4 regions of the Halobacillus sp. HZG1 genome follow, and region 3 is predicted to be linked to each of the others. Evidence: riboswitches for the same ligand, from Rfam matches in the RefSeq annotation. Region 3 holds a riboswitch; each other region holds the start of a gene.
What was found. A riboswitch is a leader RNA that binds a small molecule or an ion and turns the genes downstream of it on or off. The one in region 3 is predicted to bind S-adenosylmethionine.
Positions count from the first base shown of each region.

Region 1: another riboswitch for S-adenosylmethionine. It lies ahead of VKA52_RS00065 (PLP-dependent aspartate aminotransferase family protein); the one in region 3 lies ahead of VKA52_RS17900 (Na+/H+ antiporter NhaC family protein).
Region 2: another riboswitch for S-adenosylmethionine. It lies ahead of VKA52_RS13740 (methionine ABC transporter ATP-binding protein); the one in region 3 lies ahead of VKA52_RS17900 (Na+/H+ antiporter NhaC family protein).
Region 4: another riboswitch for S-adenosylmethionine. It lies ahead of VKA52_RS20580 (sulfite exporter TauE/SafE family protein); the one in region 3 lies ahead of VKA52_RS17900 (Na+/H+ antiporter NhaC family protein).

Region 1 covers NZ_JAYLVQ010000004.1:3,502-10,914, reverse strand. The annotation lists gene VKA52_RS00080 (EAL domain-containing protein) at 1-95, shown strand, start outside; gene VKA52_RS00075 (NUDIX hydrolase) at 391-990, shown strand; gene VKA52_RS00070 (trans-sulfuration enzyme family protein) at 1,050-2,195, shown strand; SAM riboswitch class I at 2,268-2,378, shown strand; gene VKA52_RS00065 (PLP-dependent aspartate aminotransferase family protein) at 2,517-4,295, shown strand; gene VKA52_RS00060 (aliphatic sulfonate ABC transporter substrate-binding protein) at 4,322-5,305, shown strand; gene VKA52_RS00055 (ABC transporter permease) at 5,324-6,160, shown strand; gene VKA52_RS00050 (ABC transporter ATP-binding protein) at 6,173-6,886, shown strand; gene acsA (acetate--CoA ligase) at 6,902-7,413, shown strand, end outside.
Region 2 covers NZ_JAYLVQ010000070.1:99,666-107,078, forward strand. The annotation lists gene VKA52_RS13710 (VOC family protein) at 291-665, opposite strand; gene VKA52_RS13715 (hypothetical protein) at 776-1,348, opposite strand; gene VKA52_RS13720 (hypothetical protein) at 1,540-1,701, opposite strand; gene VKA52_RS13725 (3-ketoacyl-ACP reductase) at 1,823-2,545, shown strand; gene VKA52_RS13730 (MetQ/NlpA family ABC transporter substrate-binding protein) at 2,754-3,578, opposite strand; gene VKA52_RS13735 (methionine ABC transporter permease) at 3,601-4,263, opposite strand; gene VKA52_RS13740 (methionine ABC transporter ATP-binding protein) at 4,223-5,266, opposite strand; SAM riboswitch class I at 5,354-5,459, opposite strand; gene VKA52_RS13745 (iron-containing alcohol dehydrogenase family protein) at 5,604-6,674, shown strand; gene VKA52_RS13750 (NAD(FAD)-utilizing dehydrogenase) at 6,680-7,413, opposite strand, start outside.
Region 3 covers NZ_JAYLVQ010000083.1:24,933-32,345, reverse strand. The annotation lists gene VKA52_RS17935 (hypothetical protein) at 13-1,041, opposite strand; gene VKA52_RS17930 (hypothetical protein) at 1,050-1,298, opposite strand; gene VKA52_RS17925 (permease prefix domain 1-containing protein) at 1,313-2,179, opposite strand; gene VKA52_RS17920 (PadR family transcriptional regulator) at 2,176-2,499, opposite strand; gene VKA52_RS17915 (ABC transporter permease) at 2,622-3,443, shown strand; gene VKA52_RS17910 (ABC transporter ATP-binding protein) at 3,466-4,239, shown strand; gene VKA52_RS17905 (ABC transporter substrate-binding protein) at 4,267-5,340, shown strand; SAM riboswitch class I at 5,411-5,518, shown strand; gene VKA52_RS17900 (Na+/H+ antiporter NhaC family protein) at 5,569-6,975, shown strand; gene VKA52_RS17895 (glycoside hydrolase family 3 N-terminal domain-containing protein) at 7,306-7,413, shown strand, end outside.
Region 4 covers NZ_JAYLVQ010000086.1:287,635-295,047, forward strand. The annotation lists gene VKA52_RS20545 (uroporphyrinogen-III synthase) at 1-115, opposite strand, end outside; gene VKA52_RS20550 (NAD(P)-binding protein) at 103-729, opposite strand; gene VKA52_RS20555 (sirohydrochlorin chelatase) at 726-1,484, opposite strand; gene cobA (uroporphyrinogen-III C-methyltransferase) at 1,498-2,274, opposite strand; gene cysC (adenylyl-sulfate kinase) at 2,288-2,884, opposite strand; gene sat (sulfate adenylyltransferase) at 2,890-4,038, opposite strand; gene VKA52_RS20575 (phosphoadenylyl-sulfate reductase) at 4,052-4,786, opposite strand; SAM riboswitch class I at 4,868-4,974, opposite strand; SAM riboswitch class I at 5,145-5,242, shown strand; gene VKA52_RS20580 (sulfite exporter TauE/SafE family protein) at 5,361-6,242, shown strand; gene VKA52_RS20585 (DAK2 domain-containing protein) at 6,283-7,413, opposite strand, start outside.

The DNA of each region.
Region 1 (7,413 bases), on a different contig from region 3:
GGGAGCATATTTCATACTTAAAACAAAAAGGCTGCTATGAATACCAAGGCTATTACTTCAGTAAACCTGTACCGGCAAGTCTTGTGAACAACTAAAAAGGACAAGGATGTCCTTTGTGTACTTGCCTCCTGTCTTTTTGTTATTCTTTGGGGGAGTCACCTGCTTTCTTTTCGTAAGGAAGGAAAAGGGAAAATATTAGAGTTGAATTGATTGCCACCATTATCATTCTTGAGATTCTGATCCTTTAAGGGGCTCCTTGAGGGTATTAATATCAAAAATATTTCCTTAGGAATGCCTCAGGCTCAGAGTGTCAAGCTCTGAGCTATTTTCTTTCTGAGAGGTTTTTGGAGGGAGAATGTGCTGTAGGCTGGCAGAATGGAGGAGATCCGTATGGCAGAAATGTTGACGATTTTTGATGAAAGCGGGCGTCCGTATGGAATGAAAGAAAGGGAAAAAGTACATAAGGACGGCGATTGGCATGAAACCTTCCATTGCTGGATGTTCTACAAGGAAGGTGAAACGATCCATTTATTGCTTCAACAAAGAGCGGATCACAAAAAGGACTTCCCGGGCTTGTTTGATATTACTGCTGCTGGGCATATAGAAGCGGGAGAGGACGTGCTGATGGCGGGTGTCCGGGAAATCGAGGAGGAAGTCGGTTTGACAGTAGTACCTGGCGATTTAGTTCACCAAGGAGATTTCAAGGAGGAGCTGAAGGAAGGTGGGCTCATAGACCGGGAGATTTGCCGCATTTACCTCTTCCTTTGGACAAATGACAGGACCTTTACCATTGGAGAAGAGGTGCAGGACATCGTTTCCGTTCCACTGGACGATTTGGAAGGTTTGAAGGATACACGCCAAATCGTGAAGGTGGTCTCTATTCTTAGTGGTGAGGAAAAAGAAGTGACGCGTAAGAATCTTGTCCCACATGAAAAAGGGTATGAACGGTACACCTTTCATGCGATCAGGGAATATGTCGCAAAACTTTGACAATATTCAAGCTTATTCTATATAATTTCTGATTAAGTGATAGAGAGAGGAGACGAACGATGACGAATACATCATTTGATACGAGGATCGTACACCATAAAGCGGATCAACGTCTTGTCCCGAACAGCAAAAGTACCCCGATTTACCAGACGTCCGCCTTTACTTTCAAAGACTTGGATCATTTGGAAAGTTATTATGAGGGAGACAGCCCTTATCTATATACAAGAGAGAGGAACCCTAATACAGATGAACTGGCAGGAACCATTGCGGAACTGGAAGAAGCACCAGCTGGAGTGGCATCTTCCTCTGGAATGTCAGCCATTCTTGCCGGCATTCTCGCGGTGGCCAAACCTGGGGATCATATCGTTGCAGCAGAAGATGTTTATGGGGGATCACACAAGTTGATCACCAAAGAACTTCCTGCGTTCGGCATTGATGTAACGATGGTTTCTTTTTCAAATTTAGACGACGTTTCAGAAGCGATGACGGATCAAACGAAGCTTCTCTATACGGAATCGATTTCCAATCCTTTTTTGCGTGTGGAAGATTTAGAAGGCTTAGTCAACCTGGCTCGTCAAAAGAATGTGAAAACGATGGTTGATAATACGTTCGCCACCCCGTACTTATTACAGCCTTACACGGATGGCGTCGATCTTGTCGTCCATAGTGGGACGAAGTATATTGGTGGTCATAGTGATGTGACATGTGGAGTGCTGGTCGGGAATGAGGATTTGATTCAGGCCGCGACCCAGAAGATTGTCACATTTGGTGCGAATCTAAGCCCGTTCGAAGCATGGCTTACACAACGCGGAGCCAAAACTTTAGGTCTTAGAATGAAGAAGCAATCATACAATGCAAAACAGGTAGCAACCGCCCTGAATGACTATGGCGCGGTCCGGACCGTCTATTATCCTGATAAGGTATCGGAAAAAGGAAACGGAGCCATTGTGACCATCGAACTTAATGATTCGATTGACATAGAGGCGTTCTTCCGTTCACTTGGATGGGTGAAGATTGCTCCTACGCTGGCGGGAGTAGAAACGACGGTTTCTTATCCTGTTCGTACATCTCACCGTGCGTTATCGAACGCTGAGCGCGAGAAAATCGGCATCAATGATTATGTGATTCGTCTTTCCATCGGAATTGAAGATCATGAAGATATTATCGATCAGCTGAAAAGAGCAATAGAAGCTTCAGAAAATTAATTTTTAAAAAAGATTGACTTTTCTGATTCTTATCCGTTATAATTCACAACATAATCAATCAACTGCATACATCTCTTATCAAGAGAGGCTGAGGGAATAGGCCCTGTGAAGCCCGGCAACCTTCAAACAATGGTTTGAAAAGGTGCCAAGTCCTACAGATCAGATTGATCTGGCAGATAAGAGGAGGAACCGAAATGACAAACCCTCTTCTTATTTGGAAGAGGGTTTTTTGCTGTTCGGAAAGAGATCAAGGACCTTTATGCACGCTTAAAACCAACTATTTTTATAAGAATAGGAAACTTATTTGGGGAGGAAACCATCATGACAAATTCATTTGAAAGCTATGATGTAGATACGATTTCTTTACACGGAGGACAATCACCAGATCCAACGACGGGATCTCGGGCGGTGCCGATTTATCAAACGACTTCTTATGTCTTCCATGACACAGAACATGCGCAGAGCCTATTTGCCCTTGATGAGCCTGGAAACATCTATTCCCGGATCGGAAACCCGACTGTTGATGTTTTCGAAAAAAGGATGGCCCTCTTGGAAGGTGGGGTCGCTTCTGTTGCGACAGCTTCCGGGATGTCCGCCATTGCTTTATCCATTCTGAATATCGCAGGATCTGGAGATGAAGTGGTTGCAGCGGCAAACCTGTATGGCGGCACCTATAATTTATTCGCTAACACTTTACCGCGATATGGCATTAAAGTTCACTTTGTTGATCCGGAGGAACCGGAAAATTTCCGCAAAGCGATTACAGAGCGAACGAAAGCGGTCTTCGCTGAAACCATTGGTAATCCAAGTCTTCATGTGCTGGATATTGAAAAGGTAGCGGCTGTCGCTCATGATCATGGCCTTCCGCTTTTGATTGATAATACATTCGCCACCCCTTATACATGCCGGCCTATTGAATACGGGGCCGATATTGTCATCCATTCCGCAACGAAATGGATCGGCGGCCACGGAACGGCCATTGGAGGAGTTGTCGTAGACGGGGGACAGTTCGATTGGGGTAACGGTAAGTATCCCGTTTTCACAGAGCCTGATGATAGTTATAACGGAATCGTCTATACCGCCGATTTCGGAACGCTTGCTTATATCACGAAATTGCGTGTCCAGCTGCTTCGTGACTTTGGTTCTTGTTTGAGTCCTCAGAATGCCTTCTTGTTATTGCAAGGTTTGGAGACACTGCATTTGCGTGTCGCCCGGCATGGAGACAATGCTCAGGAAATCGCAGAATACTTACAAGGTCATCCCGATGTGGAATGGGTGTCGTATCCAGGCCTGCCCTCGCATCCGGCTCATGAGTTAGCCACTCGATATCTTGAAGGAGGATATGGTTCTATCGTTAACTTTGGCATTAAAGGTGGAAGGGAAGCCGGGAGACAAGTGATCAACAACATTTCACTCTGGTCACATGTAGCAAACGTTGGCGATGCGAAATCGTTAATTATCCATCCCGCTTCCACGACTCATCAACAGTTATCCGTGGAAGATCTAGCTGCAAGTGGAGTGACAGAGGAATTGATCCGCTTATCCATAGGGCTTGAATCGAGCAAAGATTTGATCAACGATCTTGATCGGGCCATTGCTAAAGCGACCGGAAGGGAAACGGAACAAACGGCGATTACTGAAAATGACGAAGGTGTCATCAAATGGGCCTTGAGCTCCTCCAAAACCCAGGAAGATGGAGAAACGCGTCCCAAACGTTTAGCGGTTGTCGGATTGAGCGGAAAGCCTTCACGTCCGAGTCATCGCCTAGCTAGAAAAATGCAGAGGATGGGATACCAAATCGTGCCTGTAAATCCACGGGAAACAGAAGTCCTTGGTGAGAAAGCCTATCCTGATCTGAGATCGATTCCATTTAAAGTTGATGTTGTTCAAGTGTTTCGCAGTCCGGAAGCAGCCATTGAAATTGCTAAGGAAGCGGCAGATATCAGGCCGGATGTCTTTTGGCTACAGGAAGGGGTCATCTCACCGAAGGCGGCCCAGATTGCAAGTGAAGCAGGACTTGAAGTCGTTCATAACCGGTGCACGTATAAAGAGGCCCAGCGTTTACGCGGAACCATTGATACGTATGCCTGTGAAATCTAAAAAATAATCATAGAGGAGCGTGTAAGATGGGATTTAAGAAAACATTCATGACGATAGGGTTACTTGCAGCCGTGGGTTTGGTGGGTTGTTCCGGAGATGCAGAGGGGGAGAGTAGCTCACCAGACAAAGTGACGCTCGACTATGCGTATTACTCCCCCACGAGTCTTGTATTGAAAGAGCAGGGATTCGCCGAAGAAGTCTTTGAAGAAGAAGGGATCGAAGTGGAATGGGTCCTCAGTCAGGGAAGTAACAAAGCTCTTGAATTCCTGAATTCCAGCAGTATTGACTTCGGTTCGACCGCCGGTGCAGCGGCTCTCATGGCAAAAGCGAACAATGCTCCTGTCGAATCCATCTATCTATATTCCAAGCCCGAATGGACAGCACTCGTTACGAACCCTGATTCCGGAATATCTTCTGTGGAAGATTTGAAAGGGAAGAAGGTGGCGGCAACACTCGGAACGGACCCTTACATTTTCTTAGTCCGCGCACTGAAGGATCACGGGCTTTCTACGGATGACATTGAGCTTGTGAACCTGCAGCACCCTGAAGGAGCAACGGCACTGGCTAATGGAAATGTTGATGCATGGGCAGGACTCGACCCTCATATGGCCCGGAATGAATTGGAGGGCGGCGCTGAACTTTTCTACCGGAAGCCGGAGTTCAATACTTACGGAACATTAAACGTGCGCTCGGATTATGCCAAGGAGCATCCCGAAGTCGTTAAACAAGTCATTGAAGCTTATGAAAAAGCAAGAAAGTGGACGGTTGAAAATCCAGACAAAGCAGCAAAAATCCTTGCTGAAGAAGCGGGATTGGATTTGGAAGTCGCGAAGAAGAGTCTGGAAAGGAATGATTTATCGAATCCTGTACCAGGAGACGCGTTGACAGAAACCGTTCTTGGAGCAGGCCATGTGCTACAGGAAGAAGAAGTCATCAAGTCAGATGTGGATATTGAAAAAATCACTGAGGAACTCATTAATCCAACCTACGCCGAAGAAGTGATTGAATAAAAGGAGGGAGCGCGTTTTATGTCCAGTCGAACAGAAACGACCGTCCGTCCGGTTTCCAGGGTGAAGAATACGCGTTTTCTAATGAAAAGAAACATCTACGGTTCATGGCTGGGCCTGATCCTTCCCGTTTTCCTTATTCTTTTGTGGGAATATGCTTCAAGGGCAGGATGGGTGGCCCCGCATTTGCTCCCCTCTCCAACGACCGTGGTCGAGGAAATGGCGGCCATGGCTCAGGGAGGAGAGCTTTTAGGGCATATCATCATCACTCTTTATCGTGTTTTTGCTGGATTTATCGCAGGGGCTTTGGCAGCAGTGCTTCTCGGAGCAGCGACGGGTTATGTGAAAGTGATACATCAGTTGCTTGATCCGATGTTGCAGGCACTCAGGGCCATCCCGTCCCTGGCCTGGGTTCCGTTATTCGTTTTGTGGATCGGCATTGGAGAAGCTTCCAAAATCACCCTCGTGGCTGTAGGTGTTTTCTTTCCCGTGTATTTGAATCTGACTGCTGGTATCCAGGGGATTGATCGTAAGTTGATTGAAGTAGGCAGGATTTATAATTTCACGAGTTTTCAGCAAATCAAAAAAATCATTCTGCCAGCTGCCCTGCCTTCCTTTATTATCGGTTTAAGAAGCGGGCTGAGTCTCGGGTGGATGTTCGTGGTCGCGGCTGAACTGCTTGGCGCAAGCCAGGGTCTTGGTTATTTAATGGTGTACGGACAGAACACATCCGCCCCCTCTCTCGTCATTGGGAGCATCATTCTGTTTGCCATCTTCGGAAAAATCACCGATGAAATATTGAAGAGAATTCAGTCGAAGACCCTGAAATGGCAGGACAACTTGGAGAATGCGTCATAAAGGAGGGTGTCTATGTTAGCCGTTGATCATGTATCGCGTGTATTCCAAAACGGAAAAGCGGGATTCAAAAATATTCATCTGCAGTTACAGAGAGGAGAGGTTGTGGGTGTCCTCGGAACGAGCGGTTGTGGCAAAAGTACCCTGCTGCGTGTCCTCTCGGGACTGGATCCACAATATGAAGGGAGCATTCGTACAGAAGCGGAACGTCCGGAAGAAGCTTTCGGGATGATGTTCCAGGAACCAAGGCTTATGCCTTGGTTAACCGTGTTAGATAATGTGACGTTCGGTTTTTCTAAGAAGGAAAAAAGATCACAGGCCTTGGAATTGATTGAAACCGTAGGGCTGCAAGGGTTTGAGAAACATTTCCCTAAAGACCTTTCAGGTGGGATGGCTCAACGCACGGCGATTGCCAGATCTTTGCTCAGTCAACCGGACATCCTGCTTCTCGATGAGCCGTTCAGTGCCCTTGATGCCTTTACAAAAATGCAGCTGCAAGACTTACTTTTGTCAATATGGGAAAAGCGCCAAACGACCACACTGCTCGTCACTCACGACATAGATGAGGCCCTCTACTTATGTGACCGAATTGTAATCATGCGTGGGCAGCCGGGGCAGATCGAGTCTGAAATATTCATCAACCGGCCGAAACCTCGTAAAAGAGGAGATGCGCATCTTGGGGAGTTGAAAGAAGAAGTATTGAAAGAATTGGATTTCACAAAATCATAAGGAGGATCAAGGATCATGGAAGCAGCGATCATTCCACCACAATCAGCAGGTTATAACATTGAGACAGAGTGGCTTGAAGGTGAGTCTTTTGACTGGAACACTGTAAACGCACGTTTCACATGGAATACCACAGGTAAAGTAAATATGGCTTATGAATGTATTGATAGACACGTGGATGAAGGGAACGGGGAACGGATCGCGTTACATTACCTGTCAGACGAAGAAGAATTCACCTACACCTTCTCTGAGCTCAAAAGGGAAGTGAATCGATGGGCCAATGTCCTCCTTCGTTATGGTGTGAAAAAAGGGGATTTCGTTTTCGTCTTTTTACCGAAACATCCATATTGTCATATCGCTATGTTTGCAGCCATCAAGATCGGTGCGGTGGTCGGTCCATTATTTGAAGCTTTTATGGAAGAGGCAGTTAAGGACCGTATCAATGATTGTGAAGGGAAATATTTAATTACAGAGGATTCCTTCCTGGATCGTGTAAACAGGGAAGAGATGCCGAGTCTGTCAACGGTATT
Region 2 (7,413 bases), on a different contig from region 3:
TATGGGCAACCTACACCTCTTCCGCAGGTTCAAAAAAAGCAGGAAGTCTCCCCTGCTTTTCTATACCAGCGATAATATGGTCACCATGGAGGACTGCATTATTGTAGATCATCCAAGGGAGTGGCGTTGAATAATAAATGAAAAAGATGTGGAAGCAGAATTCGCCACTAAAACAAATTCCTGTTTCGAGTGATATGTATGTAAACCCTAAAAAGTCCCCATATACTTTGGCTACCTTCAAGTTTCCATTTCCACTCTTATCACAAATCTTCCACTTCCATAGCCTCTTATTATGATCGATGTTGATCGATTAAAATGGGGTTGCCATCCGGGTCCTCTAATGTAATATGGGCCGGCCCTTCTGTAGATTCATCAGTTTCTTTAATCAGTTCTACTCCCTTTTCCTTCAGTTCTTTTTGCAAATCACGAACATCTGTAAAACCGTTCAGCTCTTCAGCATTATTATTCCACCCTGGATTGAAAGTCAAAATGTTTTTCTCAAACATGCCCTGAAACAACCCGATCACCTTGTCCCCATTTTTCATGATCAGCCAATTCTGATCTATATTTCCTCCAGTGGCTGCAAACCCGAGGTTTTCGTAAAATTCTTTGGATCGATGGATGTCTTTCACATTTAAACTAACGGAAAATGCTCCTAATTCCATTACTTTTCCTCCTTATGAGTGGCTTACATAATATTTCTATTTTCCTTCCAAAATACCTTCTCGTTAACCTCTTTTAACGAACTAATCACTGACTTCCACTAATTGTTCGCTTAATGATCTTCCTTCCAACCAATTTCTTTAATAATAACAGCGATCACTTCTTTTTCATTAAACCCAAACTCTATATTTATCCTATTGTCTTTATCAAAATATCCAAGGGTATTCAAGCCACTTTCAACCCTTTCGTAATAGTTCTCACCGTATTCTTTAATTACCTGTTTTTTTGTATCCCCGACTTTAATTTCTTTGGCAGTTTCATAGATTTTGGAGTTTTCGTGTGTTCTCCGAACGAATAATCGAATTACCTTGTCATCGACAAACCCAAACTCCACCCCATCGTAACTTAAATATTTTGATTTTGGATCTTCTATTTCCTCGACTTCCATTGGCTTTCCAAAAGTGTTTAGTACATCGTCCTCAGAAGAATGTATTGATATAGAATCGATATTTTCACCAGAGAGGTCAATCCCCTCTGTTCTTTCATAAAAATCCATTGTTCCCTGTTCACATCCTATTAAAAGGAACAACAGAATCATAGTTGAAATGACAGTTGTAATTTTCAAATTTATCCTCAAAATGATTCCCTCATTTTTAATAGTTGGAATATTTAACCATATGTTCAAAACCATTATTCATGAATACCGCTGGTTAGCCCACTTTATTAAGTGCTCCATCTCAGGCTTCTACCCTATGATTCGGTTTAAAAGTGTACAACAAAACATTCAATAGACTTACAGGGAATAAAGCGATGTATAGATAGAACGAAACAGGATTGCCACTCATTCCGAACTCATCCACGAAAAAAACCGCTGCTTTACAGGCAGACGCTGCCCATAATTAAGCTCATCGATGTAATGAAGAAGAGTGTCCATCCATTCACCTTCTCTTCCTTTTGAAACATGATAAATAGAGTAAGCAGTACGGAGGCCGTCACTAATAATAGAAAGAGTGGTCTCAAAAGCTCAAAAGTTTCCATAAAATCCCTCATCCCTATCCTAGTCTATCAAAGGATTCCTCCTGAAGGTAGATGCTATCTTTTGCTTTCAAAAAAGGAAACTCTTAGACTTGAAGAAAGAATAGGTAAAGGAGTGAGTATCATGGCACAAGAAATCAAAGGAAAAATCGCTTATGTTACCGGTGCAGGTCGCGGAATCGGAAAGGCTACGGCTTTGCAGTTGGCAAAAGAAGGCGTTCATGTCGGGTTGATCGCCCGGACCGAAAGCCGTCTTGAGGAGGTTGCAGAAGAAGCCCGTTCCTATGGTGTACAGGCAGCAGTGGCATCCGCTGACATTTCTGACCTTGAAGAAGTTGAAAAAGCCATACAGCAGTTAAAAGAAGAAATTGGTGAAGCGGACATTCTCATCAACAATGCAGGGATCGGTGTTTACGGGAAGTTCCTTGATCTCGAGCCGGAAGAATGGAAACGGACGTTTGAGGTGAACGTTTATGGTACATACCATGTCACGAGAGCGGTCCTGCCAATGATGAAGGAGAAAAACCAAGGGGATATCATCAATATTTCTTCAAGCAGCGGGCTTAAAGGGACGGCCGGTTCTACGGCTTACAGTGGGTCGAAGTTCGCTCTTCAAGGCATGATGGAAGCGCTCATGCAGGAAGTAAGAAGAGATAATATCCGCGTCTTCACCTTAAACCCGAGTCTTGTCGCGACAGAACTCGCTTTAGGCGAAGACATGGAAGGTCAGGATAAAGAGAAGTACATGCAGCCCGAGGACCTTGCTGAGTACATGGTTTCTCAATTGAAATTACACCCTAGAATCTTCATCAAACAGTCGCTTCAATGGGCGACCAATCCTTTTTAAATCAGGCACAATACCTGGCAGGATTAAATTCAAAGAAATTAATGATGAGCATAGTGAGAATCGCCTGAATCATAAAGATCCAGGCGGTTCTTTTTTTATGAACGTACTCTCCGATGATTGAAGTAATGTTGACCTGTTCCAAACAAAGCGGATGGTTGTCTGGAACGATATAAAAAAGAGGCTGACGAGTGAACGTCAGCCTTCCTTTCTATTCTTTCATCCACTGTGGTTTTCCGAAGCCTTTAAATTCTTCATCGATGATTTTTTCAAACTCCTCTGACTCCACCACTTCTTTAATATCTTTCACAAATTGAGCGTCCAAATCTTCCGTCTTCACTGCGACGCGATTCCGGTAATCATCAGGCATGTCTTCCAAAGCTAGAGCATTCAGAAGGTCCATTCCGGCTGCCAAAGCATAGTTCCCTGGAACCATGGACAAATCTTCGCTATCAACGAGTCGAGGCAATTGCCCTGCTTCAACTTCGACAAACTTGATGTCTTTCTTATTCTTCGTGATGTCGTTCAATGATGCACGTAAAGGATCGACACTGTCATCAACCTCAACAAGGCCTTCATCTTCAAGCACAATCAATGCACGGGCAAGATTCGTCGGATCGTTCGGTACGCCCATCGTGCTTCCTTCTTCAATACTCTCGATATCCTCGTATGTATTGGAATAAATCCCCATTGGTGCGGTCGGTACGATGATGACTTCGGATAGATCCAGGTTGTTTTCCTTGGCGAACGACTCTAAGTAAATTTTATGTTGAAAAAGGTTGGCGTCCAAATCTCCATTGGCAAGGGCTTTGTTTGGTTGAACATAGTCTGTGAATTCTTTGTTCGTCACCTCGTATCCCTTTTCTTCCAACAATGGAGCGATCGCTTTCGTGACCATGTCGCTGTACGGTCCAGCCGTAGCGCCGAATCGGATCGTGTCTTTTCCAGAAGCGTCCGCACTTTCTTCTTCCTCCCCGCATGCTGCTAGAAAGGCAATGGATAATAATGTAACACCTAACAAAATGAGTTTTTTCATGATGGTACCTCCTAAGTTTTCTTCAATTCTTTTTTACCGTTTTGGCAATGTAATCGCCTGTGTATTGAACAATTTGTACAAGAACAATAAGCAGGATGACGGTTGTAAACATGACAAAATTATCGTAACGGTAGTAACCATACCTAATCGCCAGGTCTCCAATTCCACCGCCCCCGATGGCCCCTGCCATGGCCGAGTAACCGATCAAACTGATGGCAGTGATGGTCAATCCGCTGATCAGCCCCGGTTTGATTTCCGGGAAAATGATATCTTTGATGATCAACCAAGGAGAAGCCCCGCAGGCGATGGCCGCTTCGATCACCCCTTTGTCAATATCACGCGCCGATGATTCCACAATCCTTGCGTAAAAAGGGATCGCAGCTACAGAAAGGGCTACGGATGCCGCCACCGGCCCTGTCGTTGTTCCGATCAGGAAGTTGGTAAAAGGAAAAAGAAAGACGAGTAAAATGATGAACGGAACCGAACGGATCAGGTTCACTACGACGCCGACGATGCTTTTGATCGTTCGATTCTCCAAAAATAAATCACGGTCTGTCACAAACAGAAGTAATCCAAGCGGAAGCCCTGCAATTAAAGCGACGAGGAGTCCGATACCTACCATGATCAGTGTTTCCAGGAATGATTTATTCAGCTCTGGCCAGAGATTGATCAGCTGTTCGATCATCTTGCAGCACCTCCACTTCTCCAAGTTTCCCTTTCAAATCATCGATCGCCTGTTTAACAACTTTCTGTTCTCCAGTCAATTCCATGACAAAGTTACCGAGCGCCTGGTCCTGGATGTAATCGATCTTCCCGTGGAGAATATTGGCCCGTACTTTAAATCCTTGCAAGAGGTCTGACACAATCGATTCGTTCGCCGAGTCCCCTTTGAACGTCATATGTACGATGGTCCCCTTTCTTTCCGAGAGAATCTTTTCCGGGATCCGGAAGTCGATCACCGTTTGAATGAAGCGTTTCGTCAGTTCGTTTTCAGGTGCTGCAAAAATTTCGTACGTAGACCCCTGCTCTACGATTTTTCCGTCTTCCATCACGGCACAGCGATCGCAGATTTCTTTCACGACTTCCATTTCATGGGTAATGAGAACGATTGTGAGTCCGAGTTTGCGGTTGATCTTTCTTAACAACTTCAGTATGGATTGTGTCGTGTTCGGGTCCAGAGCAGAAGTGGCTTCATCACATAAAAGCACCTTCGGGTCATTGGCGAGCGCTCTCGCAATGCTCACTCTCTGTTTTTGACCTCCACTTAACTGGGCGGGATACGCATCAGCTTTATCTGACAGACCGACAAGGTCCAAGAGCTCCTGGGCCCTCCTTTTTCTTTCCTGGCGGTTGACGCCTGAAGCCTTTAAAGCGAAGGCGACATTTTCCAAAACGGTTTTCGCCATCGCCAGGTGGAAACCCTGAAAGATCATCCCGATGGATTGCCTCGCCTTCCTCAGGTCTTTAGGATTCAATGTCATGAGATCGATTCCATCAACCATGACCTTCCCTTTTGTCGGGCGTTCCAGAATGTTCATGCATCTCAGCAGCGTACTTTTACCAGCTCCGCTGTACCCGACGACTCCGAAAATCTCACCTTTCTTGATGTCCAAGGAGACGTCATCGACTCCGATTACGGTTTTCTCCTTGGATGGATAGACTTTGCTCAGTTGTTCCAATGAAATCATCGGCTTCCCCCTTCATTTAACAAATTCAAGTCCTACAAAAAAACTCCCGCCCTTTAGGGAGAGAGTTTCGCATGAAAGACTGCTAAACTCTTATCTCCCAGAATAAAAATATTCTGCAGGAATTAGCACCACTCCAAATGGAAGGTTGCTGTGATCTCTACGGGCCTTTTCCCTCAATCACTCTTGATAAGAATTTCGTTTATGTTTTAACACTTTAACGCAAGTGATAGGTTTTGTAAATAATTTTCTCAATTTTTTCAATTATATTTTTTCTCCGTTGACATGGCATTTTAAGGTATGGATAATAATGGTCATATCTTAGAGGGAGGAATTTTGAATGGAAACGATCCAAGTACAAGGGGCGCCGACTTATTACCGTTGCGAACCCGGCCTTTTGCAAAAAGTACCTGAACTCGTGAAGGATGAAACGTTCACGCATGGGACCATCATCCATGGAAGCGATTCATGGAGCATGGCCAAACCTTACATCCCTGAATTTCCATTTGCTGTCGAAACCATCCTCTATGAAGGGGAATGCACACATAAAGAAGTGAAAAGGATCGCGGAGAAAATCACAACCACAGATGTCCTGATCGGTGTCGGAGGAGGGAAAATCCTCGACCTTGCGAAAGCATGCGGGGCTCACCTGGACCTGCCTGTGATTCTGATCCCCACCCTGGTATCCAACTGTGCCGCATGGACGCCTTTGAGCGTTTTTTACGATGAAGATGGGAATTTCCTTGAATATATCATTTACAAAAGAAGTACATACATGGTCATCGTCGATCCGGATATGCTCGCTACCTCACCAGTAGAATACCTCCGTGCAGGGATTGGAGATACGATCGCCAAATGGTATGAGGCCGATGTCCTGACGAGCCATATACAAGAAAAGCCTCTCCCCTTGGAAATGGCTCTCCACGCTGCAAAATTGTGCAGAGACGTTCTATTCCAGGAAGGAAAAGACGCTGTAGTAGCCAATGAAAACGCTCAATGCACGTCCTCATTTACACGAGTCACTGAAACGATCATCATGGCTGGAGGTATGGTCGGGGGTTTTGGAGATGGTTACGGTCGTATATCCGGCGCGCACTCCATCCACAACGGCCTGACGAAAGTGCCCGGAACACATAAGTTTTTACATGGAGAAAAAGTAGCCTACGGCATCCTTGTCCAGCTGGCTCTTGAAGGGAAAACCGATCAAATCGAGCAGCTGATTCCCTTTTACAAATCCATGCGGCTCCCTCTCACGCTCAAAGAGCTGGATGTAGATTCCCTGGAGGATATCGAGACCATTTCCTACTATGCCACTCGTCCCAGCGAATCGATTCACCTGATGGGAATTCAAACGCAAGCCCAAGTGAAAGAAGCAATCCTAACCGTAGAAAAAAGCTTAGCCTCCTTGTAAAAAGGCTAAGCTTCCATACAGCGGGCTAAGTAAATGCCACTCGCTGCCGCCTGCGACAAAGAGTGTGTCTCCCCGGAGCAGTCCCCGATCAAATACAATCCTTGCAGCTCCGTTTCAAAATGCTCATCTGTAAAGATCTTCGCTTCATAGAATTTGCTGTCCATTCCATATAGGATGGTGTCACGATCGATTTTCTCTCCCAGCAGCCCTTCCAATGCCTCAAAAAACTCAAGAAGCGCTTCTAAATAAAGAGGCGGAACTTCATTTTGGAGATCTCCTGCTTCTGCTTCCAGCGAAGGATGGATCACTTCTGAATCAAGACGAATCGACGTTTTTCCTGCCAATAGATCTCCCAACTTCTGAGCCACAATCCTGTCCTGCCCTTGATTGATACCACCAATGACACGATGAGCTTGTGCCATAGCTTCGGCTTGATTTTTGAAATACCGCGGTACGAAAAGAGTGAAATTCAAATTCTGACTCGGTTCCTCCTCGTTCTTATTCTGACCATCTGCCATCACCAGGCCATGCTGATACTTGCGTATGATTCTCCCGCGTGGATTCATGCAGTAAGTGGTCGCTGAAAAGCGTTCGTTTATGTAATGCAGTTTCGTTTCAAACGTTTCCTGAAGGATGGCATCAAGCTGATTGCCGCGCATCTCCACCCGAATCCCGAGATCCAACCGTGTCTCGCCCGCTCTCAGCCCTAAATCCTGAGTCATGGATTTCAGCCATTCTC
Region 3 (7,413 bases):
ACAGAACTCCTTTTATGACGGGGGTTCTGTTTCTTTTTCAGGGATATTAATATGAATTTCTTTTCTATTGCTGCCATCTCTTTCAACAACCCAATACTCATAATCTGGTTCCCTGCCGGCAAAGTTACGGTCTACCGTTACGAGCAGATGATTGGAATGTTGGAAAAAACGTGGATGGCCGGCGTAGTCAGAGAAATTAGTGATTTGTTTAATGTTTTCCCCCTTTGTATCCATCGTGAAAATTTCGTACTGAAACGTACCGTTGCTCGATTTTGATGCAACATCCGCAAAGGCAATCACTTTTCCTTCTGGTGATCGTGTTGGTGAAGACAGCGTTGGACTTTGAGCTTTTGAATAATCCGACGACACAGGAAGGATGGTTTTAGTCTTTCCGGATTCCAGGTCGAGTATTTTTATGCTGGATGTTTCGTAGCTTTTGCTGTACATCAGTTTTTTTCCGCCTTCGATGATTTGCAGGGAAGAGATCGAGACTGTATTCATGTTGGTTATCTGTTCAATTTCTTCTGTATTCAGGTTCATTTTGTAGATGTCAAAGCCGTTGGGCTGGGTCCGGTTATTATATGTTTCTGTGTACTTGCTGTTTTTCACAAAATATACGTGTTCGCCGTCAGGAGCGAATGCAGCGTAAGGGACGTATTCCTCCTCACCAAGGAGAGGGCGTAAACCCCCATCTTTATAAAGCATCAGCTGTTTGTGCATGTGCTCTTCGCCTTCCCATTCACGTAGAAAGAGCATTGACTCGCCGTCTGGAGAGTAAGCAGGCTGCAAGTCATCTTTACCTTCTTCTGGTTTTAATAGAAGTTTAGCCATGCCGCCTTCTATTGGTGCTGAGTAAAGAGCGCCATGATCATTTTGAAAATAAGTGAAGGTCAGTTCCTCGTCGTTTGGAGAGAGGGCAGGTTCCTTGCCAATTCCTGTGTAGCCGGTCGGAGTAGCCGCAAAAGTCCCTGTCCAATAAAGACATAAGTATAGAATGAACACGCCACTTATAAAGAGTAAGTTTTTCTTTTTTAAAGACAATGCTCCATTCACCTACTTTCCATTTGATCTTTTGTAATAAAGTGGAAAACTATCCCTAAGAGCAGAACGATAGCACCATAAACACCCAGGAGCAGGTGCTCAATCAGTCCTATAACCATTAAGAGAGCCCCCGCTCCAGCCATCACTTGGCTGATGAACAGGACAACCTTTCTGCGTTTGAATAACAACAGAAGGATATGGATCATCACAAAACCTAGAAGAACAGGCCAGCCAACACTGTTTAGTAATTCTTCCATCCCAATATCCTCCTTTACATAAATGTTGACAGAATGGTGAAAGGAGAGACGGTTGCGGCGGCCATAAATAATAAACCGGTAAAAATCGCTAAAACCGGACGCTTTCCGATCAAATACATCTGGAACTTATAAAAACCAAGCCAGGCAACTATGACACCGATTGGAAGGAGACCTCTCCACGTAAAGCCTGTGAAAACAAGCATTCCCCAGACCATAAATAACGCTGCTGTGCTGATGATCACACCAAAAATAATATTCATGATATGACTGATTTTCGTTACCGTTTTTGCTTTGGGATCGTTGTTCGTTTTTAAGGAAGCGAAGTATGAATTACGAACGATAAAAATCAGACACAAGAGGATAAGAGTGAAAATGTAGGTCATGAACAGGATGACTTGAAGTGAATAAAATTGTGTAATGATGACAAGGTTGAATCCGTTCCATAATGCTGAAAGGAAGACGACGGTATTGACAGACCAGAAATATTTTCCGACCCAGGAGATGTTCATCGCTACTAGTGTGACCAAACTGCCAAAAACGAGTTGAATGAAGAGCCAGACTGGTTCAGGATCCCCGAATGAAAAGGTCATAATCAGGTGTATGAACACGCCTAATAGCAGAGTAGCCACTCCAATTCCATAAAGCAGTCCACGCTGAAACGGGTAGAGGGTTTCCTGTAAACCATCTCCGATCAGTCCAGGAGCACCGAAATCGTTGATTGCCAGTCTTTCAGCTCTTTTCTCTGTTTCCCCGTTGTTTATGTAGTCTTGCTTAGAAGCTTTTAGGTGTGCCAATAATTCTTCTTTAATTTCATCCCGCTCGTCGTCAGTACTCTGCATCTGATTCAGGATCTGATTGACATGTTTTTCTAATTTCTTCATGGAAGTTCCCCTGTCGTTTTGGTGATGAGGTCATTGACACTCTTCCATTCCTCAAGCTTTTGCAGGAGGACCGTACGACCTTCATCGGTAATCCTGTAATATTTCCTCCGTCCATAGTCAGTTTCTGACCAGTAGGATGTCATCCACTCCTTTTTCTCCAAACGCTTGAGAGCAGGGTAAAGGGTTCCTTCACTCATGTTGTACAATTGATTGCTTTCTTCTTTTAAGTGTTTGACGATTTCATATCCGTACATATCCCGCTTGTTGACAAGATTGAGCATGAGAATGTCTATGCTCCCTTTCATAATCTCCCTATCCATATTCACACTCCTTTTCCATTAATTTCTATAAACATTGTAATACGATGTACATCGTAAAGCAAGGTCATGATTTTTCACACAATTGGGCACCCGCACATAAATTAGCAGTAGAGGTGGTGAGAATGAAAGATGATCAAAGGGAATCTGTGACAGACCCTTTACAAATGGAAAAACAAGAGTGGAAAAAGCGGCAGATGCAGCACCGTCTGAAGCAGATACTGACCATATCCTCGCCGATTTTCATTGTATTGCTATGGGAGTTTTTATCGCGAACGGGACTGATTGATGCCCGTTTCTTTCCGCCTCCGACAGAGATCGTTGGGACGTTCTGGGCGATGGGGATGAGTGGGGAGCTGTTCCATCATGTCGGGATTTCTTTATTTCGTATTTTTGCCGGGTTCCTGCTTGGGGTCATACCGGCGATTGTGATCGGCCTTTTGATGGGACTTTATGGACCCATCCGCCATTTCCTTTCACCTCTTATCATGGCACTCATGCCGATCCCGACCCTTGCGCTCCTGCCGATCATCATCATCTTATTCGGTGTCGGTGAAGTTTCCAAAGTGGTGACGATTGCGGGGAGTGTGTTTTTTCCTGTCGTCATAAACACAGTAGCGGGCGTTGTAAACATTGACCGCATTTATTTGGATGTGGCAAAGAATTATGGGGCCGATTCGAAGCAGTTCTTTTTCAAGATTGCATTGCCGGGTTCGCTTCCGGTCATGCTCGAAGGGATTCAGATGGGGCAGGCGATCGCACTGCTTACGATTGTCGCAGCGGAAATGATGGGAGCCAATTCAGGGATCGGGTATTTGATCTGGACGTCGTATAAAGCCTTTTTGTTGAAAGAAATGTTTGTCGGGCTTGTGCTCATTTCGTTCTTCGGCTATTTATTTTCGATCATTCTCCGGGGCCTGCAGGCCAAATTGCTGCCATGGCGCTAACTGATGAAAGGAGCGACAGGGGATGGAGGCTAAAATATCGATTCAGGATTTAACAAAGGTTTTTTATAAAAAAGAGACCCGCGTGACGGCCTTAGAGGGGATTTCTCTTGATATTGCGGATGGTGAATTCGTCTGTCTCGTCGGGCCGAGTGGCTGTGGGAAAACGACGCTGTTAAGGATTCTGGCGGAGTTAGAAAAACCAAGTGGTGGCTCCTTCACGATTGCAAAGAGTAAAAAAGAACGGCCGCTGCAGTCGATGGTTTTTCAGGAAAGAGGAGTCATTCCATGGTTGACCGTGGAAGGGAATGTGAGTTTCGGGTTAAAGATGAGACACATGCCTGCAGATGTAATCAAAGAGCGGACCGCTTATTATTTGAATAAAGTAGGGCTCGAGAAATTCGCCAAGCTCTATCCAAAAGAGCTTTCCGGTGGGATGAAGCAGCGTGTCAGCATTGCGAGAGCATTTGCGAACGATCCGGAAATCCTTCTTATGGATGAACCTTTTGCTGCGCTCGATGAGCAGAATAAATTCATATTGCAGGAAGAACTTTTAAATATATGGTCAGAAACGAAGAAAACGGTCTTATTTATTACCCATAGCATAGATGAAGCGCTCCTACTTAGCGACCGGATTTTGTTAATGAGCTCGCAGCCCGGCACGATTATCGATGAAAAGCGGATTGATCTGCCGCGCCCGAGAAATATGGAGCAGGTACGGGCGGACCCTTTGATGGCGGAGCATTTTGTGGAGATTTGGAATCATCTTCAGGAAGAAGTACAGCGTTCGCGTAAATAGAGGAAGAGAGGGGATTGGAATCCCATGATGAAAAAAGTATGTCATCTGTTTTCTTTTTTGTTGATTATCTTTGTGCTGTTCGGGTGTTCCTCCAGTGATTACGGGGGAGATACAGGCAGCGGTGGCCTCACAGACGGTGATTTTGCTCCATTAGATAAGAAGGCGACGGTAGTAATAGCTGAAGATGGAGCAGCTTCAGGGGCTGGCTTTTATATTGCTGAAGAAAAAGGGTACTTTGACGATTACAACATTGATATCAAGTTCACAACGTTCGCCAATAGTGACGATATGCTTCCAGCTCTGGCAGCAGGGGAAGTGGATATTGCCGGTGGTGTTTCCACGGCTTCCTTCTTCAATGCTATCGCCCAGGGGATTGACGTGAAGATCATTGCCGATAAAGGGCATTATTTCGATGGCAGCTCCTATTTCAGTTTTGTGATTCGTGAAGATCTGCAGGATGAAATCAAAGAGTACAGCGACTTGAAAGGAAAGCGGATTGCCGTTTCATCGAGAAATGCTGTGGATGATTATATTTTTCAGCGCATGCTTGAACATGCCGGTCTGACAGAAGACGATGTCGAATTTGTTCTCATGTCTGACTTTGGAAACATGCTTGCCGCCATGGGGAACAAATCGATTGATGCTGCTCTTCAAATCGAGCCACTGATCACTCAGGGAGAAGCACAGAACCTGCACGTTCGTTTCGGTGACGCTACAGATTTCGCTCCGGATGCACAGATTGCGATGGTGCTGGGATCCCCCGATTTCATTGAAAAAGAAACCGACGTTTCTGTACGTTTTATGGCTGCCTATCTGAAGGGGGTCCGTGATTATAATGATGCGTTCCTTCATGATGAAGGTCTTGATGAAGTGATTGATATCATGACCAAACATACGGCGCTTAAGGACGCAGAAGTTTGGAAGAAAGTCGGTGTGACGGGGCTTGACCCTAACGGAGAAATGTTTATTGACGATATTAAGAAACAGTTCGAGATGTATGATGCGAACGGTGCTATCAGTGGAGATATTAACTTCAATGATGCCATCGACACGTCTCTTTCTGAAGAAGCGATGGAAATGATCGGGCGCTACGATCGATAACACTTTTTCTGAAAATCTCTTGTCAGCGGATCTTTTTTATTGTAAAGTTACCATTAACTCAATCGAATATTTCTTATCAAGAGAAGCTGAGGAACTGGTCCTGTGAAGCTTCAGCAACCACCAACATCAGTTGGCCGGTGCTAAGTCCAGCAAGTGATGATCACTTGAGAGATAAGAAGGAATGAACGGATACGTTTCAAGAGCCTTCTTATGTAAGAAGGCTCTTTTTTGTTGGCCGCCTTCTTTTGGATCAGGAACTTTTCTCGGGATAAAACCAACTATTCTGATGAGTTATATAAAAAAGGAGGTCAAATCATGACAAAACCAAGCAGCAATGCTTTCGCACTCATCCCATTTGTGGTCTTTATTTTACTTTTCATCGGATCAGGGGTCATCACGGGTGATTTTTATAAAATGCCCGTTCTAGTTGCCCTATTCGCAGCTATTCTCTTCGCCTTAGCCATGAACCGGAAAACGGATTTCCAAACGAAAATTTCCCAGTTGACGAAAGGAGGAGGGCACCCGAACATCATACTAATGGTGGTCATCTTCCTGCTGGCGGGCGCAATTGCTGCCGTAGCATCCGGAATGGGTGCAGTTGAATCCACCGTCAATCTCGGCTTGACTTATCTCCCTGGAGGCTGGATGGTCGTCGGTTTGTTTGTCATCGGCTGCTTCATCTCGATTTCCATGGGGACCTCAACAGGTACGGTGGTTGCCCTCGCCCCTATCGGCGTAGGCGTGGCAGAACAGACGGACATTGGCCTTGCCCTGGTCATGGGTGCCATTGTCAGTGGTGCAATGTTTGGGGACAACCTTTCCGTTATTTCAGATACGACCATTGCAGCTGTCCGTACGCAAGGCACGAAAATGAAAGAGAAGTTCAAAGCGAATTTCTTTATCGTTTTACCGGCAGCCATCATCACGGCCGTTATTTTTGCTGTAATGACAGCGGATGCCTCGGCAAGCCTGGATGAAAACTATGCGTACAACATTGTAGAGATTTTACCTTACTTAGGCGTGCTGGGCTTTGCGATTGCCGGAGTGAATGTCATTTATGTTTTGATTGGTGGCATTGTTTCCGCCGGAGGTGTCGGCCTTCTGCTTGGTAAGTTTTCCGGAATGGAGTTCGTCACTTTGGTAGGGGATGGATTTACGAATATGCAGACGCTCGCAATGATAGCGATTTTGCTCGGCGGTCTTGTGGAATTGATCCGTGCAAATGGAGGGATCGAGTTTCTATTACAAGCCGTGAGTCGGAAAGTGAATTCGAACCGTGGCGGGGAGCTTGGTATTGCAGGGATTGTGACGGCCGTCAATTTTTCTACTGCGAACAACACGATTTCCATCATTACAGCAGGCCCGCTGGCGAAGCAGATTTCTGATGAATACGGTATCGAAGGGCGCCGATCCGCAAGTATCCTCGATATCTTTGCCAGTTCCGTTCAGGGAATCATTCCTTATGGTGGACAGATTTTAGCAGTGGCAGGTGTGGCCGGTATTTCTCCTGTCGCGATTGTTCCGTTTTGCATTTATCCTTTACTCACAGCCGCAGCCGGACTTTTAGCGATCGCTTTCAGATACCCAAAATTCACCGTAGAAAAAAGAAAAGCCGTAATGAGAAGTGCTTCTTAAGAGAGAAAGGTACCTGGTCCAGGTACCTTTTTTATGTACTTTTTTTACATTAATTTTAAGAAAAGTTGACATATTATTTTAAAATGAGTCGATTGGAATAGTAGGAAAGCTTTGGAAATCGAAGGAGAAAAGGATGATTCGGGCCTTAAGTGGTATAGACGACTATATCTATTTCCGTTACGCTTTTATTACAAAATGTAAACGTTTACAACAATATTTCTCCTATACCGACTTTATAGAAGAACTGCTTTTTAGAAAATGTTTTGCGAAAGGGTCTTTTTGGATAGAAAGGCACCTTTTACAAATAGATAAATCAAGGAGGAATGGTGAATGAGAATGGCGGGGAAATGGATGTTTATCTTTACACTGACCCTTGGGATGATGCTGCCGTCGTGGTTGATGGGTACAAAGGTGGAAGCGGCTGAAGATGGAGGATTA
Region 4 (7,413 bases), on a different contig from region 3:
CTCCTTGCAATGGAAAAACAAAAGGCTTTCCACCCATGTTCGTTATTAATTTTTGAATCGCTTCCGAACGGCGATTTGCCGCAATGCCAACCTTTTTTCCTTTTAGTCCCGACAAAGGCTTCCTCCTCCTTTGGTATGTATTTCTTCCTTGATGACACATTGTTTTTCCCGTTCTAAATAAGAGGGATCAAGCATTCTTTCCAGATACATCTCTTTCTCCACTTTAGATAAAGGAGAGGCCTTCAGCATTTGTCTGCATTCATATAAAAAATCCACATAATCCTTATAGGCAGGAGGGAACTGCTTTTCCCATTCTTCACGCAAGCGTCCTGCGAGCTTAGGACTAGCTCCCTGGGTGGTGACAGATACGTTTAGTTTCCCCCGGGAAAATTGTGCAGGAAGATGAAAGTTTCCACCCTTCCCCCCATCTACTCTGTTCACAAGGGGCACATTCCCTGCTTGCAAGGCGATGTTGTCATTTGTCTCGCAGTCATCCGTCGCAATAACTAATAGAAATGCGCTCGTAACATCACCATTTTCAAAATGACGATTCAACCAATGGATCTCCTTCTTCTTGATCATCTCTTTTAAGCATTCCGTGACTGCAGGGCTGACAACTGTAATTTTTGCCTTTTCTCGTAGGAATACCTTCGCCCTTTTTTCTGCTGCTTTGCCTCCTCCAATGATGATGACTTTCTTCTGTTCTACATCAACCGATAGCGATATCATTTCACAATTCTCTCCTCTTCCACCCCTTTGCTTAAAGCTTGATTGACTCGGTCAACCAAGGATTGAACCATATTTGGGTGATCATTTAAATAAGAAGCGAGGTAGACATGATGTCCTTTCTCTTTTGCGTTCGCCACGCTTTTTTCCAAAGAATCATAGAGGAGGCCTGTAAACCATAAGTAGGGGACCACAATTGTTTTAGAATAGTTGCTTAGCGATTCTTCAAACGCGTCTTGAAATCGAGGAGAAAGTGCAGCCAGGTAGCAGGTTTGAATTTGTTGAATCCGTCCCTTCTCTCTCAACACACCAGCAATCCATTCGATGGATGTTTTTGTATCCGGATGCCTGCTCCCTCTTCCCACAAGTAAAACATTGGCTGATTCATCCATTTCGGTCGGCAGTTCTTTCAGCCGGTCCACCAGTACATCCGTGATTCGTTCCTGCATCCCAAGCGTTTGACCATAAGTAATCGAAATGTCTGGATAGATGGATTCAGCTTTCTCCATCTCATGAGGAATATCCTTGAAATAGTGGCCGGCACTCAGTAGCAGTACAGGGATAATGACAATCCTATCTGCCCCTTTTTCCACAAGTTTACGAATGCCTTCCAACACATCAGGATCTGCTAACTCGAGAAAACAAATATGAGAGAGTTCGCAGTTGACCTGCCGCTGAACAAGGTTCAAAAAGTGAATGGCTTCCTCTTTCGCTTGCTTTTTTCTACTCCCATGACTTACATACAAAACGGCTTCCATGTTACCCCTACTTTCATACAACACCTGTGGCTATTTCCTTAAGATTTTCTTCCAGAGATGACTCAAACCATTGGAGACGTTCTCGTAACCTGACTACGTCTCCAACGACGATCATTGCAGGATTCTCAATACGCTTTGATTTTTCGACAATATCTTCAATCGTGCCTGTCACCGTTTTTTGCTCCTTTGTTGTACCCCATTGCACCAGGGCAACAGGTGTATGAAGAGGTCTTCCGTACTTCAGAAGTCGTTCACAAATGAGCGGCAATTTCTTTACTCCCATATAAATGCACAAGGTATCCATACTTTTAGAGACCCGCTCCCAATAAGCCTCTTCATCGCCGCCTTGCTTATTGACACCTGAAATGAAAGCGACAGAAGAACTGTAGTCCCTGTGGGTCACAGGAATGCCAGCATAAGCAGGCGCTGCAATTCCCGAAGTGATTCCCGGTACGATTTCATAAGGAATGTTTCTTTTGGCGAGTTCTTCCGCTTCTTCCCCTCCGCGTCCGAATACGAATGGGTCTCCCCCTTTCAAACGAGTGACCACTTTTCCTTTCCGCGCATATTTACACAAAAGGTGATTGATGGTTGTCTGACTAAGGGCATGATGGTCCGGACGTTTCCCACAAAACACAAGTTCTGCACCTTCCTTCGCCTCATCCAGAAGCTCTTGATTGATCAAGCGATCATAGAGAATGACGTCTGCTTTTTGTATCGCTTTTAACCCTTTCACTGTGATCAGGTCGTAATCTCCCGGACCCGCTCCCACAATATAAACGTTTGTCATCTTCCGACCCCTTTCATGTCACCCATTTTTTATCTTGTAAAAGCTTCCACACTTGTTCCGCGCAACTTTCCACACTAAACGTTTTAGAATCAAGCACGAGTTCCGGTTGAAGCGGTTTTTCATAAGGCGCATCAATGCCTGTAAATCCCTTGATCTCTCCGTTTCTCGCTTTCTTATAAAGCCCTTTCGGATCACGGGTTTCACACTCCTCCACAGGGCAGTCGACATGGATTTCAATAAAATCCCCTTCCGGTATAGAGGCTCTTACAAGATCCCGGTCTTTTTGATAAGGAGAAATGAACGCTGTTAAAACGATGGTTCCACTGTCCGCAAAAAGTTTAGCGACTTCACCGATCCGTCTGATGTTCTCCTCCCTGTCTACTTCTGAAAACCCGAGATCTGAGTTCAGTCCATGTCTCACATTGTCACCATCAAGTAAATAGCTTTGGATGCCTTTTTCGTACAGGACCTTGTTCAATTGGTTGGCAATGCTTGATTTACCTGAGCCCGAGAGGCCTGTAAACCAGAGCACTCCACTTTGGTGCCCATTTTTTCTGCGATACTCTTCTTTCCCAATGGATGCCTCATGCCAGGTCAAATTTTTGTTCATGGACCTCACCCTTTCACTTCTACTGTGTCTTTCTGCAGCCCTTCAATTAAGACGTCCACCACTTCAGGACGACTGAACGTTTTTGGCGGCTTTTCTCCTTTACGCAGCAACTCCCTTACTTTCGTTCCTGATAAGATCATGTGATCCTCTTTATCGTGGGGGCAGGTTTTATGGGAAGCCATCGATTCGCAAGCGTTGCAATAAAAACTGTGTTCAAAGAAAAGTGGTGTGATACCAAGTTCCCCACTTTTATAGTGGCTGAAGATTTTCTGCGCATCGTACGTACCATAATAATCACCGACACCTGCGTGATCTCGCCCTACAATAAAGTGAGAGCAACCGAAATTCTTTCTGACGATTGCATGAAAGATCGCCTCCCTAGGACCTGCATACCGCATGGCCGCATTGAAGACAGCCAAGGTGACTCGTTCTTTTGGATAATAGTGATCAAGAAGAACTTGATAACTCTTCATCCGGACATCACTGGGAATATCATCACTTTTCGTTTCGCCGACCAGCGGATTTAAAAACAATCCATCCACCGTCTCCAGCGCAGCTTTCTGGATGTATTCGTGAGCCCTATGGACAGGGTTTCGTGTTTGAAACCCAACGACCTTTTTCCAACCATATTGTTGAAAAAGCTCCCTTGATTCTTTTGGATCTAAGTAAAATGACTTTCCATGTTCGTAAGGAGGTTTATGAAATACTTCGATTTCACCTGCAGCATACCAGTCTCCTCGTTCGAATAATTTTTTCACGCCAGGATGAGCCGACTCTGTCGTTAAGTACACGTTTTGAGCTTCCTTTTTCTTATCCGGTTTAAATCGATCGGTTATTGTAATCGTCCCATAAACAATCCCGTCCTTGACTAACTGGGCTTTCCTTCCAAGCGACCGGGATTGCTCCTCTGAGATCGGAAGCGTAATCGGAATACTCCACGGAGTGCCATCTTTTAACCTTAAGGTTTCGACGACAGATTCATAATCTTCCTTGTTCATGAACCCTTTTAAGGGACTATAAGCTCCGTTCGCAATTAAACCAACATCACTTAATGCCATCGAATCAAGCTCGATGATATCTTCCGGCAGCTCCTCTGGTCTCGTTTCCTTCCACCTGTTTACAAGCACTCCACCGTGCGGGGTTATGATTGACATGCCTTTTCCTCCTTTAAGATTTTTCCTTCTCTGAAGATTCCGCTGTGTGTAATCCACATTCGGTTTTATTGAACCCTTTCCATCTGCCTGATCTCCCATCATCTGATGCCTGGGCGGTACATGGGATGCAGCCGACACTAGGATAATGCTGATCGTGTAATTCATTGTAGTCCAACCTATTTAGTCGGATATATTGCCATACGTCTTCCCATGACCAATGAATCAAAGGGCATACTTTTATAGATTTAAATCTCTCATCCTTGTTCACGAAATTCGTTTTCTGACGGCTGGGGGATTGTTCACGTCTCAGGCCTGACAGCCAAGCTTTTCTGCCGCTGAGAGCATCTTCAAGTGGCTTAATTTTACGGATGTAACAACATTGATCCGGCTGCCGCTTCCATAGGGCGGAGCCATACTGTTCCGCTTGTTCTTCCAGCGTCATCCCAGGTTTTTTCATCGTTATATTTAACTTCGGATACCTCATTTTCACTTTTTCAATCAACTGATAAGTTTCTTCAAAATGAAGGTCTGTATCAAGAAAAACGACTTCGGCATCCGGCTTCTCCTTGGAAATCAAATCAATGAGAACGATTCCTTCTGCACCGAAACTGCAGGCATACACGATATCCTCGTACTGAGAATAAGCCCATCGAATGACCTCTGCAGCTCCTTTTGTATCATTATTTTTCGGTAGATCACCTTCAAATGGATTGTGAAAAGATTGATACGTTACGAGTGGTTGTTTCATCTCCTCCTCCTTTCTAAAAATAAAAATGCCTTTCTTCACGATAAGAAGAAAGGCATTTACATCTACATGTAAACTATATTCTTCTTATCTTCTCAAGCGCTTACCGCTTGCTGGAATTGGCACAGTATCTGTATAGATCCGTTGCCGAGGCTTCAAAGGGCCAGTCCCTCCACCTCTCTAGATAAGAAAAGCTATGAAATTTTCTGAAAAACAAGTTGATACAAATCTTATGCTCGTTATCATCATATGTCAATGCTTTTTTAGGAAAATCAAAAATTTTCTGTTTTTTTAAACTATATGATTGACAAATAAAACCATGTCCGTTAGTTTAAGAATTATTCTTTTAAAAATCATACGATCCTTATGAAGAGTCGGGGGAGGAACCTGGTCTGACGATCCCGCAGCAACCTGTAAGAGGGTGCTCATTCCAGCAGCCAGAAGGCTGAAAGATAAGGTGTGGATGACTCCCCCTTCTTTCAGATGGGGGTTATTTTTTTGATCATAAAACCAAGTAGATGCATAGGAATAATGTATATTCACAAACAATTGAACGGTATAAAAGGAGTGGTACACTTTGCAGAAACTGACGATTTTCGCTCTTATTGGATTTGCTGCTCAACTGATGGATGGTGCACTCGGCATGGGATTTGGGCTTAGTTCATCCACGATTCTCTTATCCTATGGACTAGCTCCTGCTGTAGCATCCGCTTCCATTCATATGTCACAGATTGCCACAACAGCTGTTTCTGGTTTTTCCCACTATAAGTTTGGCAATGTAGACAAACGCCTTGTCATGATCATCGCAGTTCCTGGTGCCATCAGCGCCTTCCTAGGAGCAGCATTTTTAAGCTACATATCAGGGGAATTCATTAGACCTTACATATCCATATTCCTACTCACACTAGGAATTTATATCATTTTCCGTTTCCTATTCCTTTCGAAAAATACACATATCAAAGAAAAGAAGTCCGTAAATAAACGTTTCCTCTTACCTCTTGGTATAGCAGGCGGTTTTTTAGATAGTGTCGGCGGGGGCGGCTGGGGACCGGTAAATACACCCGCGCTTCTTTCTCAATCAGGTATCGCTCCAAGGAAAGTCATCGGAACCGTGGATACTAGCGAATTCCTGGTAACGATTTCAGCAACGGCTGGATTTTTGATTTTTTTAGGGCATGATCAATTCAGCTGGCTGCTGATATCATCTTTCGTCATCGGTGGTGTCATAGCCGCTCCCATTGCCGCTTGGCTTGTCAAAACCCTTCCCTCTTCTGTTCTAGGAGTATTAGCCGGAGGTTTCATCATCCTTACAAATACGAGAACTTTACTGTCTTCGATCCAAATCAGCGATTCAGTTTTAACTTTTGTGTACACTTCACTGATCTTTGGGTATCTCTTGATTGTTGTTTTTTCTATTCGAAACCACCTTCGAGTCAAGATGGTTCGAAAACAAGCATAAAAAGAAACGCAGCCCCAAGAGCTGCGTTTGTGTACGTGTTTTATTCGATTGAAAAGATATAAGAATAAATCGGTTGTCCACCATTGTGGATTTCCACTTCTAAATCTTCATACGTTTCTTCGATGAATGATTCAAGTTCTGCTACCTCTTTTTCGTCGGCTTCCTCGCCAGTCAAGATAGTCAGAATCTCATCTTCATCATCGTCAATCATTTGGTTCAACAATGTTTTAGCAGTCGTCAAAGCATCTTTATCAGTGGCAGAGATTTTACCATCAGCAATTCCCATGAAGTGGCCTTTGGAAATGTCCAAACCATCGATTTGCGTATCTCTAACGGCGTAAGTGATTTGTCCTGTTTTCACTTCAGACATGAGGTTGAGCATTTCCTCTTTATTCGCATCAAGATCTGCTTCCGGGTTGAACCCAAGAAGCGCGCTCATCCCTTGAGGAATCGTTTTTGATGGAATAACAGCAACTTCTACATCCGCTAATTCTGCTGCTTGTTCAGCAGCCATGACGATATTTTTGTTATTCGGCAAGACGAGCACACGTTTCGCATGTGCTTCTTTAATCGCTTCTGATAGATCTTGAGTACTTGGGTTCATGGTTTGACCACCCTGGATAACGACAGTCGCTCCAAGACTTTCAAACAACTTCTTAATTCCGTCTCCCATGCTCACGGTCACAATTCCGTACTCAGCTTTTTCTTCTGACTTGGGCTTGGCTTTCTTTTTGTCACCAACAATCGATGTATGCTGTTCACGCATATTCTCGATCTTCATGTTAACAAGGCTGCCGTACCTTTGACCCAAGGTCATGGCTTCTCCTGGGTATTCCACGTGAACATGGACTTTGATCAAGTCTTCATCAGAAACGACAAGCAGAGAATCTCCCATTTCACTGAGCTCATTACGGAAGGCTTCTTCATCGTATGGGTGTTCAGCAAGTTTATCTTCTTCAAATTTCACCATGAATTCTGTGCAGTAGCCAAGTTCAATGTCTTCTGTGTTCATGAAGTCCTGATTCAGCTTGTGGTGTTCTGCGTTGACCATGTCATCCATCGATACAGTATCCTCGAGATCCGGAAGTTCCTCACCTTTTAAATTGGCAAGAAAACCTTCATAAATCGTGACAAGGCCCTGTCCACCACTGTCCACGACACCAACTTCCTT